DNA from 3 places in the Microcoleus sp. Pol10D4 genome. Region 2 is predicted to be linked to each of the others. Evidence: riboswitches for the same ligand, from Rfam matches in the RefSeq annotation. Region 2 holds a riboswitch; each other region holds the start of a gene.

Region 1 (3,968 bases), on a different contig from region 2:
AGAGGAGACGGCAGTGCCGTGTCCCTACCGCGATAAATTGTAGGGACACGGCACTGCCTTCTCCTCATTTCTTTATTTATTTTCAACTTTGAAATACCATACTTAACATTATTAAAGTTGTACAACCAAACAGCGCTTCAAATATATATCTTTGTGAAGGTTTATAAGGATAAGAATTCCAAACGCGCAGTTCTCCATTAAAGCCTCGCGAGGCTAAACTCAGCGATACTTGACGGTAGCTTTCCAAAGTTCGCTGAAGCAATTGCCCGATTAAAATGCTTAAACTGTGCATTCCCCGCTTCCAAGTGCGGTAGCCACAGCGCGAGTTTTGAGCAATCCAAAGTTCATCGGCGATCGCCAATAAGCTAAAAATAAACCGATACATTAGTAATAGCAGTTCTGTGACTAACTCTGGACAGCGTAATTGTCTGAGAATTTGCAAGATTTCGGTAAATGGAACCGTCAAGAGGATGAAGTACATACAGCTTGTCGATGCGAAGGCGCGGGCAAATAGCAAGCTCACTTGGTATATTCCAGTGCGGCTCACATACAGATAAAAAGTGCCGATGCTAATGCCCCAACCTTGCCAAATATCCCACTGAATTTCCTGGATTTGACTTAACTCAACCGCACCCAGCGCCAAAGCAGGCAAACTTGTCAGCAAAAACATCAACGGTACCGACAGCAACCGCAAATACAGTTTCCCCGGAATACCCGCATAGATGACGATCCAGACGGCTAACCAAAGGCCGATAGACAATTGGACGATCGCCCCAGAAACGAGAGACAGAATTAAAAGGGCGATCGCAAAAGATAACTTGTGAGATGGCGGCAACCCGCGCAAGCGATTGGTATAAGCCAGACTATCAATCTGATGGTTCATTCCGACGATTTATGATCAGACTGCTGCCGAGATTGCGATCGGCCTTTATACAACCCAATGACGTACCCAACTACGCCAGCCCCCATCGCCGCTTGAGACGCAAACAATAGACTGGCAATTTCGCTGCTAGCCGGCTCAAACAAATGATTAAACCAAGGTTTATAACCCGGTTGAATTTCAGTAATTGCTTTCTTAGCTTGGTCATCGGAACCGCCATATTCACCCCGCACAAAAACGAGAGGAAACGCTGCCAGAACAATCACAGCGCCAGCCAACAGCCAATTTTGTCGCGAAGTAGATTGGTGATTTTTTGTAATTTTTTGACTCACGCCTTATGACTCCTGTCTCAATAATTTCAAAGTTTCCAACTCCGGCTTCCCGTAAGAATGCAGCCAATTCCAGACCAATAGAGTCAGCAATCCCTCACTAATAGCCAGGGGTACTTGAGTGATAGCAAAGATACCAGCAAACTTGAGAAACGAAGCCATAAAACCGCCACTTGCTGCCGGAAAAGCTAATGCTAATTGAATCGAAGTCATCACATAAGTCAGTAAATCTGCCAAAGCCGCCGCACAAAAAATTGCTGCCCGCTGGCTACCAGTTCGCAACAGCAATTGATAGATAAAATACGCAGCGAAAGGGCCGACAATCGCCATCGAAAACATATTCGCTCCCAGCGTAGTCAAGCCACCGTGCGCTAACAGTAACGTTTGAAAAAGCAGAACTAAAGCCCCCAGTACCGCCATCACCGAAGGGCCGAACAAAATTGCACCCAAACCAGTACCCGTCGGGTGAGAACAACTGCCCGTTACCGAGGGAATTTTTAAAGCAGAAAGCACAAAAGTAAACGCACCCGCCAAAGCAAGCAATAGTTTAAGTTCCGGGTGTTCTTTTGTAATACGAGTAATTGAGCGCAAACCTACTGCAAAAAAAGGCAACGCCACCATCCACCAAAATGCAGCCCATTGCACCGGCAAAAAACCTTCCGAAATGTGCATAGCTGCGGCGGGCGTTGCCGATCCCAGGACAATATAACAACTCAAGCCAGCCATCAATCCCAAGCTGACCAATTTCCGATTTCTGGCCTTCACGCTGAACCTCGCAGATGAGACTATGTAAACTAACACATCGGCGGGCATCCTGACTCAGAAAGCGACAAAACTCTCATTACAGTTGCGGGACAGCGCCGGACTTGCACCGAACTTTCCCCGTTTCCTCTAACGGCTGCTCCCCATTAGAACCGACTGGTTAGACATAGTTTAGTCGATCGTGTAAGTCTCAGCAAATCTTTTACAAAAATTCATTCAGATTAACTCAATCAAAATTACCTATCATCTTCTCTTCTCTTCCTTCGCGTCTTCGCGGTTCGTTCAATAAATACTATTGCCAAACAAATCAAAGGTATAATATTAGTGAGTTTTGAGGAAAGCCGCCATGTTAGATTACAAATTTCCGAGGCACTGGCCCTCAGCCGATGAACTACCAGACTCTGATGAAACGCCTGTGGATAACGAACTGCAAGAATTAATACCAGGATTGCTAAAAGCAATATTGCTGATACTTTGGGCAGAACGCATGGACTGGTTTTTTGGCATAGATATGGGTATCTATTATCACGCCGACAAACCTGCCATTGTGCCAGATGCTTTCTTGAGTTTAGGTGTAGAAAGGTTTTATGATGAAGAATTGCGTCCCAGTTACGTGCTGTGGGATGAAAATGTTCTACCGACTTTTGTGTTGGAAGTAGTTTCCCCAAATTATCGCAAAGAATACACCACAAAGTTGGAGGAATATCAAGCTTTAGGCGTACTTTATTACGCCATTTATTCTTCCCGCCGCCGCCGTAAACCCCGTTTAGAAGTACATAAGTTAGTCAATGGGAAGTATGAATTACAGCCAGGACATCCAGTTTGGATGCCAGAAATTGGTTTGGGGATTGGTTGTGAAAGGGGAAGTTATTCTGGGGTGACAAGGGAGTGGTTGTATTGGTATGATGCCGATGGAAAACGTTATCTGACTCCTGAAGAAAAGGTGAAAGAATCAGCACAACTCGCCCAACAGGAATCGCAGCGCGCCGATCGATTGGCCCAACGTTCCGATCGACTAGCTCAGCGATTGCGGGAGTTGGGGATAGATCCTGATAATCTGACCTGATGGCAGTAAAGGCTACAAGACTTACACACTGTTGACGCTCAGAAACCGGGTTTTTCAACGGAGTGCGATCGCCCTCAACGCAGGATTTTAGGGAAAAAACCCAGTTGCTGCGTCCAGGAATGTGTGAATATTTATCAAAACAATCAATCAGGAAAGATGGAGCTAGATTTGGGAAAAACAGAGAGTTTGAGGGCAAACATTGAAATTTAGCTCGAAAAGATGAAAATCACGAGAGGTTATTAAATAATGGTCATGGATGTGCGTTATTACGATGTCATCGGCTTTGGTGATGAAGTTCCAGGAGTTCTTGCTGTTATCTCTGCCGCCAGAGAATATCGTCGCCGGACAAAGCGTTATCCGCGAGTTCTGCTCATGTCGAAAGGAAGCTTGCAAGAAGGAATTGGCGGGCATTTGGTAAGAGGCAGCCTTGCTTATTTAGATAGAAGCCAGATTAGTGAAGAACTTCAACAATCTTTAAATTTAGATACCTTTGGTTCACCGCCGGCAATCTATAAAGAATTCCTCCAAAAATCCGGTGTTACGACAATTGCACTTGATGCCGGCAAAGCCAGTGCAGCCCTGAAACAAATGCTGTTGCAAGCTGGAGTCGATATCCTCAGCAATGTACAAATTCAATCAGTCAATAAAGAAGGCAAAAGAATTGCCAGTATAACCACCTCTAGAGGCACAGTTTATGCCGGCCAGCAATTTATTGATGCCACTGTCAATGCCGAATTAGCTCAAGCGGCCGGCGTGAGAAAGTTGCAGGGATTTGAAACATTGGGTCTGCCTAACTCAGAACTTCCAGTCACCCTCGTTTTTGAAACCCAAGGACTCAGTGCAAGAACACTGAAAAAACTCGATTACATTTATCTAAAACGCTTCACAAACCTGGCCGATTCAGAGGCTCAAAATTTTTTGCTGTCCGCTG
Region 2 (3,968 bases):
ATTGACTATGTTGTAAATTATGGATGCCAGCGTTAGAATCCAGAAGACTATAAAGAAGCTATCAGCATACAATGAAAATGATAAAAGCAGCATAATAACTGCTACTATCGTAACATTTTTGAGCGTAACATTTGTAATCCTTCCTAGTATTAAGGCTCCCAGTAAAGTTACTGCTAGCGAAACCAGCACTGACCCAGCATACACAAATCTCATTAATTTATAATCGATCGTACCCTGCGCGATATCAAAAAGAATACTGGTTAATCTGCTGCTAATAACACTATAAAATATCAATCCTATTAACCCTCCACATAAAGCTAAAAACCAATTAAAATCATATTTGTTTAATTTGGCTGCAATGGCGATTTCGGCGACTGAAAATCCCAAGAAGCCACTCGTAACACTGATGGGAAGCATGATAGTAGTAGTCCCAAAATGCCAAAAGAAGCCACCCATCGGAGAGAAAAAAGTAGGAATTTCACTCAAGAAAACTATCAAAAGTGTGAACAGCAAACAGCACATAAAAGTTGCTAATAAGATCAAACAGCACCTAAAAGTCAGCCTGAATACCGACAAAAAATTAGTTTTTTGCGGTACGGGCAGCGGGGCTGTTGTAGCTTGCAATTCTATTGTATGAGTTTCGGGTTCAGAGTTTGCGCGCAAGATGATTTGGCGGTTGTAAGTTTGACTTGCCAGCAATTTACTCGTATCGACTGCGATTGTGCACTCGATATTATTGCTTTCAAATGCCTGCGGTTCAAAGGAGATCCAAGAGTGGTCGTAGGGCGTGTGGGGCGGATCGTTCGGATGGGGCGCGACTTCCCACCTGCCACAAAGCATTGTATCGGGAATTGGGTTGCTAATGGCAATAGTTTGTGTTAAGATTTCTCCATATTGTGTGGCGGTGAATTGAATGCGATCGCGCTCAATTCTCACTTTCGGCAAGCTGCGGACATCCAAAGATTGTAGCGCAGTTAAAGCATCCGCAGCCGACTGATATCTGTCTTGAATTCTCGGCGCTACCATCCTTTCCAACCAATTCATCCAACCCTGCTGCAACGGCGGTACTAAATGCCGGAAATGAATGCCATAATTGGCATCAACTAAATTACCGACATCCGCCGATTTTGTCCCAGTTAACAAGCAAATCAGCGTTATCCCCAAGCCGTAAAGGTCGGATGCTTTTGTTAATTTTCGGTTGAACATTTGTTCCGGTGGCATGAATCCCATCGTGCCTTTGACGACGCTGCTAGCCGCTATATTTCCACCTCCTAGCCGAGCAAAACCGAAGTCTACTAAATAAACATTGAGTTCGTCATCTATTAACAAGTTTTCTGGCTTAATGTCGCGGTGAATTATCGGCGGTTTCTGAGCTTGCAGGTTAACTAAAATGTCTAAAGTTGCGATCGCAATTTGCTTGATATCCGGCGGCGCAAAAGTCCGCGCGACAGCAGATTCGGCATTTTTGTATTCCTGCACCATGCAGAAACCGCTGTCCGTTTGAAAAGAATCGAGATAGCGGGGAATGCCCGGAAAATCCAGATTTTGCAAAACTTTAATTTCTTGTTCGTAAGCTTCGTATTCTGTCCAGCTAGCACCTAATTGAGCGAATTGAAATTGCTTAATTACAACTAATTTTTGAGTATTCGTATTTTTCGCTAAGTATGTAACTCGGCCGCCGAGACTGTTGTGTCCGAGTTCTTTTTCAATCTGATAGCCGTGAGTGGAAAAATCGGGGAAGGGGTTCATATAGTTTGTAGTAATGTTCTTGTGGGATGGGCTTCGAGCCCGTCATTAACAGGCAAGATATCTGTTACACAAACAGTGAAGTTTTTTTTGATGGGTTTCTATCCTGTCATTAACAGGCAAGATATCTGTTACACAAACAGTGAAGTTTTTTTAGATGGGTTATATCCTGTCAGCAACAGGCAAGATGCCTGTTCCACAAAGAGTTATTTTTTTTTGGGATGGATCGACATTACCAACATAACTTTTTTCCAAAAAGGCGGCAAGTGCGGTATGATGTGATTTCGCGATCGGTTCTAGCGGGGAGCAGCCGTTAGAGGAAACGGGGAAAGTTCGGTGCAAGTCCGGCGCTGTCCCGCAACTGTAATGAAACCGTTGTGGTTTCTCAAGTCAGAATGCCCGCCGATATCTAACTCACTTTTGAACGCATCTGCGAGGTACGGATGATGGATGGAATTAACACGGCTGTACGCACAAAGCACAGTTTATTTGTTTGCACGGCTTGCGCTAGTGTTTGGAAAAACGGCAAGCGCGAAGGTAAAAGCGGCGGTCAACAATTTATGGAAAATTTGTCCCAACTCGCTAAAGATTGGGAGTTTTCTGATAAGTTTGAGATTCAAGAGGTTGAGTGCATGAGTGCTTGCAGTCACTCTTGTGCGGTGTCTTTTGCTGCTGTTGGAAAGTATACTTATCTGTTTGGTGATTTACCAGCAAATGAGTTGGAAAGCGTCGAGGCTGTACTCGAATGCGCGGGTCAATACTATTCTAAACCGGACGGTTTGTTGCCTTGGTCTGAGCGCCCTCAAGCTCTGAAAAAAGGCGTTTTAGCAAAGATTCCTCCGCTCGCAAATTAGAGCCTTTCTCGTTACCATGCTCTGCCCATTGGTGACAACTTAACGTCAAACCGATCGTCTCTCTTGTTGTTATCGAAATCTAGATCCCCCCTAACCCCCCTTAATAAAGGGGGGACAAGAAATATTCTCAAAGTCCCCCTTCTTAAGGGGGATTTAGGGGGATCTAGACTTCGCTTAAAAGCGACTTTTATTGTAGATTTCAGTCTTAAGTTGTCACCTACGATCTCGGTCTGGTAACACATATGCAGAGGCTCTGCCTCGTATTAAAAGCGCTCGTTTATTCCAGCGAGGCTCTGCCTCTAGATTAGCATTCCCAAGCAGAGCTTGGGAACGAGATATCCCACCATCAAATAAGCACAAAATTATCAATGCACAAAATCCCTGTTACTGTCATCACTGGTTTTCTTGGTAGCGGCAAAACTACCTTAATTCGCCACTTATTGCAAAATAATCAAGGTCGCCGCATTGCTGTTCTGGTGAACGAATTTGGCGAAATCGGAATTGATGGAGAACTGCTGCGCGATTGCCAAGTTTGCGACGAAGAAGAAAATGTTAGCAGCAATATTGTAGAACTAACAAATGGTTGTCTTTGCTGCACTGTTCAAGAGGAATTCTTGCCGACTATGCAGGAATTGTTGAAGCGCCGAGAACAAATTGATTGTATCTTAATTGAGACTTCGGGTCTCGCACTTCCTAAACCTTTGATTCAAGCTTTTCGCTGGCCGGAAATTCGCACCGGTGCTACAGTAGACGGTGTTGTTGCTGTTGTCGATTGCGAAGCTATTGCTAGCGGTTCTTTTGTCGGTGATATCGATGCTTTGATGGCACAGCGACAAGCAGATGATAGTTTAGATCACGAAACTCCGATCGAGGAATTGTTTGAAGACCAGTTAGCCTGTGCCGATATGGTACTTTTAACGAAGGTCGATCGCGTAGATGCGGAAACTCACAAGAAAGTCCAAAGCTGGTTGCAGCAAGAGTTGCGTCCGAGTGTGAAAATTGTGCCTTGCAAAGGTGGCGAAATTAACCCCGATGTGCTAATGGGATTTAATGCGGCGGTTGAGGATGATTTGGAGTCTCGTCCGAGTCACCACGACACTGAGGAGGAACACGAACACGATGATGATATTAACTCGACTTACTTTATTGCCGATCGCGAATTTGAACCTGAAGCATTGGTGAAAAAACTGCAATCCTTGATGCAGCAGGAGGAAATCTATCGGATTAAAGGGTTTGTGGCGGTTCCCAAGAAACCGATGAGGATGGTGTTGCAAGGTGTGGGTTCGCGCATAGAATATTTTTACGATCGCCCTTGGCAACCTTCCGAACTCCGCCAAACCAAATTAGTGCTGATCGGTCGAGAGTTAG
Region 3 (3,968 bases), on a different contig from region 2:
TGCGATCGTAGCGAAAGGGTTCACCTTGCCAGCTAATGATTCCCTGTTGCGGTTGATATAAGCCATTTGCTAACAGAAAAAATGTAGTTTTGCCACAGCCATTTTGACCGATCAGCCCGCACCGTTTCCCAGCGGGGACTTTGAGATTTAAACCCTGAATTGCTACTCGCGAACCGCAGGGATAGGAGTAGGAAGTGCGATCGAATTCGAGAATCCATTCAGACATATTTTTTATTTTTTATAGCCTTGTTCCCAGGCAGAGCCTGGGAATAAATACCCGGAGGCTATGCCTCCAATTACCGATTACCGATGAATGATTACCAATTACCGATTACCGCTTTCCATTGTATTTGTGTCAGCCTTGATCAGATTTTGACAACTGCCAAAGTTGCATTTCATAACAGAGATGTTGCTCAAAAAGTTGACTTGCCTCCAATCCTTCAACCACCAACTTCTTGAACCAGCGGCGAAATATCCAGCGCAGGAATTTGTGGACGGGCGGAACTGTGATCGCAATTAAATCTGCAACATAGATCATCGTATTCAGTCCATATCTGCGGAAAGTATCGACATACAAATCGATTGTTGGCAAAATATGGGCGGAAATATCCTCAGTTTTTACTAAAGTAAATCCAGCCTGCTTTAATGCTGCATGAAGTTCCGTAACAACATGACAATTAGAGAACATTCCCTCTTTATAATTAGCATCAGATCGCAGCATATCAGCCAGCAAAACGTAACCGCCCTGATTGAGGATTTTGGCGGCACCGTTAGCAATATCAACAGCCGACATATACTGGCTACTTTCGCTAAAGAGAATAAGATCGTAGAAATAGGTTGCTTTGAAGTCTTCAAATCTCGTGAGGTGGAAGATTGCCCGATCGCCCGTACACTTAAGAAAGCGCTGTTGTTGGAAAGGATCGGGTGCGAGCCCTTCGACTGCAAAACCTCGATCGAGCAAATAAGCCGCATTTCCACCAATCCCGCAGCCCACATCGAGTATCGTATGAGTGCCTTTGGGGATAGCATCCAACAGTTTTACAGTATAAGCTTGCTGAGCGAGGCGCAATCGTGCGATCGTTAGTTCGTCAGCGGGCACAGGTAGGGTTTCCCAATAGCCGTAGTGAAGGTAGGGCGAATCTGTCAGGCCCAAATAGTAATTAAGCGCTGCATTTTGGTAGCGAGTTACCTTGGAAATTTCGATTGATTTTGGCTGCGGCATTCGGAAAATTTAGTAAGTTTTAGGATTTCGGGCAGAGTTGAAATTCTTCCCAGCGCTTGCATACTTGTTCATAGCACTCAACAGGAGAAATTGCCAACTTTTGCAACAAATTGATATCAATCTGACCGTTGGCGATCGACAAAAATATAATTGCTTCCTTGGGTTCGTAGCTAGCAATAATTTGGAGCAGATTAAAAACAGTGTTCTCCTCTATTTCTAGTTGTTGCAAATAAACCGTTGCCTCCAAGTCGGAAATAAATTGTAGATCATACTTTATAGTATCTACGCTCCAATTCACAGAACCGTTAATGGGAGTATTGATTTTGCAAGCAACCAAGCCTCGTCCTTGATGCAAAAAGCCATTCCAAGCAGTATGTCCGATCGGCAAAATATTTTGGTGAATAAACAAGTTTTGCCAGTAGCCAAAACTACCCTGCCAAACACTATCTTCGATTCGCATTTCTTTCCCATTAAAATAATATACGCTTCAGAACCCAGATCGAATTACATCAGCGTTCATCTGTGTTTATCTGCTGATATCTGCGGTTAAAAAACCCCAATCCAATAATTAAAAAAATAATAAACTCACCATCATCCATACCTCGCAGATGAAAAACATGATTGTAAACAAATCGGCGGGCATCCTGACTCAGAGATGCAATGATCTCATTACAGTTGCGGGACAGCGCCGGATTCGCACCGAACTTTCCCCCTTGCGTCTGATGTGTGTTTTTCATCAGAGCCGATCGATATACGGGGATATTACCACTATTTGGGATATTTGACAAAAAACCGTCCGCCTATTCACCAAACTCAATATTTTCATACAAATCTGCCAGCGAAATTTCCACAGCAACAGATGTTAAACTGAGCCGATCGCCCATACAGCTATATTCCGAAAAAATCCACTTATTCGCATCAGTTTTAGAATATTGCTCGACCTGTAGCCGATATTGGTCGATTAACAAATACTCCTGAAAACTAGGAATACTGCGATATGCAGCAAACTTTTCATCGCGGTCATAAGCTTTGGTACCTTTAGACAGCACCTCAGCAATTAGCAGCGGATTGGTAATTGTATCCGTCCGTCCAGATTGCAGCTCGATCGGGCGCGCTACCACCATCACATCCGGGTAAGTATAATTATTAAGCTGCGGAACCCATAGCCGCTGATCCGAACTAAAAGTCCGATATGGTTTCCCTTTTAACGCCAGTTTCAGCGCAACAACTAAATTAGTGGTAATTTCATTGTGATCCGGTGTGCCGCCAGCCATCAGAACAATCTCCCCATTGATAAATTCATGCCGATCCTGAGAATTGATTTCCAATTCTAGATATTCCTCAGCGGTGTAGGTTTTGGTTTCAACTTGCGCGATCATACACAACGCTCTCCTTTAATCTACTCATTTCATTTTATCTTAAAAATTTGGCTGATTCAACAGAAAAGTAGATTTTAATCATGCTAAGAAACAGGCAAGATGCCTGTTCCATAAAGAGGGAATTTTCTGGTGGGGCGTGAGTTTGGCATCAAGAACAGGCAAGATGCCTGTTCCACAAAGATTGAATTTTGTTGTGGGGAGTAGGGGTTGGGCCGAAGATCCCGCCCGTGCGATCGCACTTAACAAACTTACCGCAACGGGACAAAGTTATAGCCAGTGCTTCCTCCTTGTTTAACTTGCACTAAAATCGGCTTACCAGCCCGATCGCCCGTGGGCAAAAACTTCACATCCTCGCTCGATCCTGCTGCCGAAAAACTCGCATTTCTGAGTGCTTGTTGCAATCCTTCCCGTGTATTGCTTTGCCGCAAGCCAGCGATCACAGCTTGAGTCGCGTCAAAACTCGTTGCTGTTCGCCAATTCACAATGCCTCCCCAACGCTGGCGAGCATTTTCTGGGAAACGGCTACCGGGATTAGTTTCAGGATGCCAGGGAACGGGCAAAACAAGCCCGTCAACGTCTTTTTGTCCGTCTTTTAAAGTTTGAAAAGTGTAGAGCGTAGTGCTGCCGTAGAGTGGCAATTTGCCTCGATTGATGCGAGCCAGAGAAATCGCACGGTCAATGCGATCGACGTGGGGCGCTACCATCAATCCTTGTGCACCTTTGCTGATAGCATCGGCGATCGCACTTTCGGGATTAAAAGACGGTAACGAAAAATCGCAAACAGTAGGAACTAATTTGCCTCCAGCAGCAGTAAGAGCTGCCACAAATTCATCTTTAAATGATATGTTATCCGGTGCTTGGGAGTCATAACAAATGGCAATATTAGTTTTGCCTGCTGTTTTCACTGCATATTCTGCTAAAGGAGCTGCCATTAAGCTAATATTGGGTACTGTCCGAAAGATGTAGCTGCCAAATCCTGATAGATTATTTGCAAAGCTAGTCGGTGTCACCATTACCAGTTTTTCTTGCTGATATATCGGAGCAGCTTCAAGAGATGCGTTGCTAGCATTGTGTCCAATTACTGCTAGTATATTCGGATCTTTTGTCAATGTCCTTGCAACTTCTCTGACAACCTCTTGACTGTTGTCATCGTTGACAATTTCTACTTGCAGTTTTGCACCGTTGATGCCACCGCTAGTATTGATTTCATCCTGAGCTTGGGCGACACCTCGAAGGATTTCTTGGGCAACATTGGGGTTGCTACCAATGGGGACGCTGACAGCAATTTTCAAGTAAAAACCATTGCTGGCTTTGGCATTATTCAAATAGATAAGGGTTTCCGGGTCGTTGCGATTTTGTTGCAGCGA

The links. A riboswitch is a leader RNA that binds a small molecule or an ion and turns the genes downstream of it on or off. The one in region 2 is predicted to bind cobalamin.
Region 1: it holds a riboswitch for cobalamin, as region 2 does, so the genes downstream of both, QUA36_RS10355 (energy-coupling factor ABC transporter permease) here and QUA36_RS20050 (DUF1636 domain-containing protein) in region 2, are expected to answer to the same signal.
Region 3: it holds a riboswitch for cobalamin, as region 2 does, so the genes downstream of both, QUA36_RS10325 (hypothetical protein) here and QUA36_RS20050 (DUF1636 domain-containing protein) in region 2, are expected to answer to the same signal.

What each region holds. Positions count from the first base shown of each region.
Region 1 is NZ_JAUBRA010000014.1:73,043-77,010, forward strand. Features, by position in the region: gene cbiQ (cobalt ECF transporter T component CbiQ) at 83-883, opposite strand; gene QUA36_RS10350 (energy-coupling factor ABC transporter substrate-binding protein) at 880-1,212, opposite strand; gene QUA36_RS10355 (energy-coupling factor ABC transporter permease) at 1,216-1,935, opposite strand; cobalamin riboswitch at 1,997-2,143, opposite strand; gene QUA36_RS10360 (Uma2 family endonuclease) at 2,318-3,037, shown strand; gene QUA36_RS10365 (FAD-dependent oxidoreductase) at 3,290-3,968, shown strand, end outside.
Region 2 is NZ_JAUBRA010000043.1:5,422-9,389, reverse strand. Features, by position in the region: gene QUA36_RS20055 (serine/threonine-protein kinase) at 1-1,749, opposite strand, end outside; cobalamin riboswitch at 2,021-2,167, shown strand; gene QUA36_RS20050 (DUF1636 domain-containing protein) at 2,190-2,600, shown strand; gene cobW (cobalamin biosynthesis protein CobW) at 2,969-3,968, shown strand, end outside.
Region 3 is NZ_JAUBRA010000014.1:67,299-71,266, forward strand. Features, by position in the region: gene QUA36_RS10315 (ABC transporter ATP-binding protein) at 1-226, opposite strand, end outside; gene QUA36_RS10320 (methyltransferase domain-containing protein) at 356-1,222, opposite strand; gene QUA36_RS10325 (hypothetical protein) at 1,242-1,682, opposite strand; cobalamin riboswitch at 1,840-1,984, opposite strand; gene QUA36_RS10330 (Uma2 family endonuclease) at 2,023-2,601, opposite strand; gene QUA36_RS10335 (ABC transporter substrate-binding protein) at 2,850-3,968, opposite strand, start outside.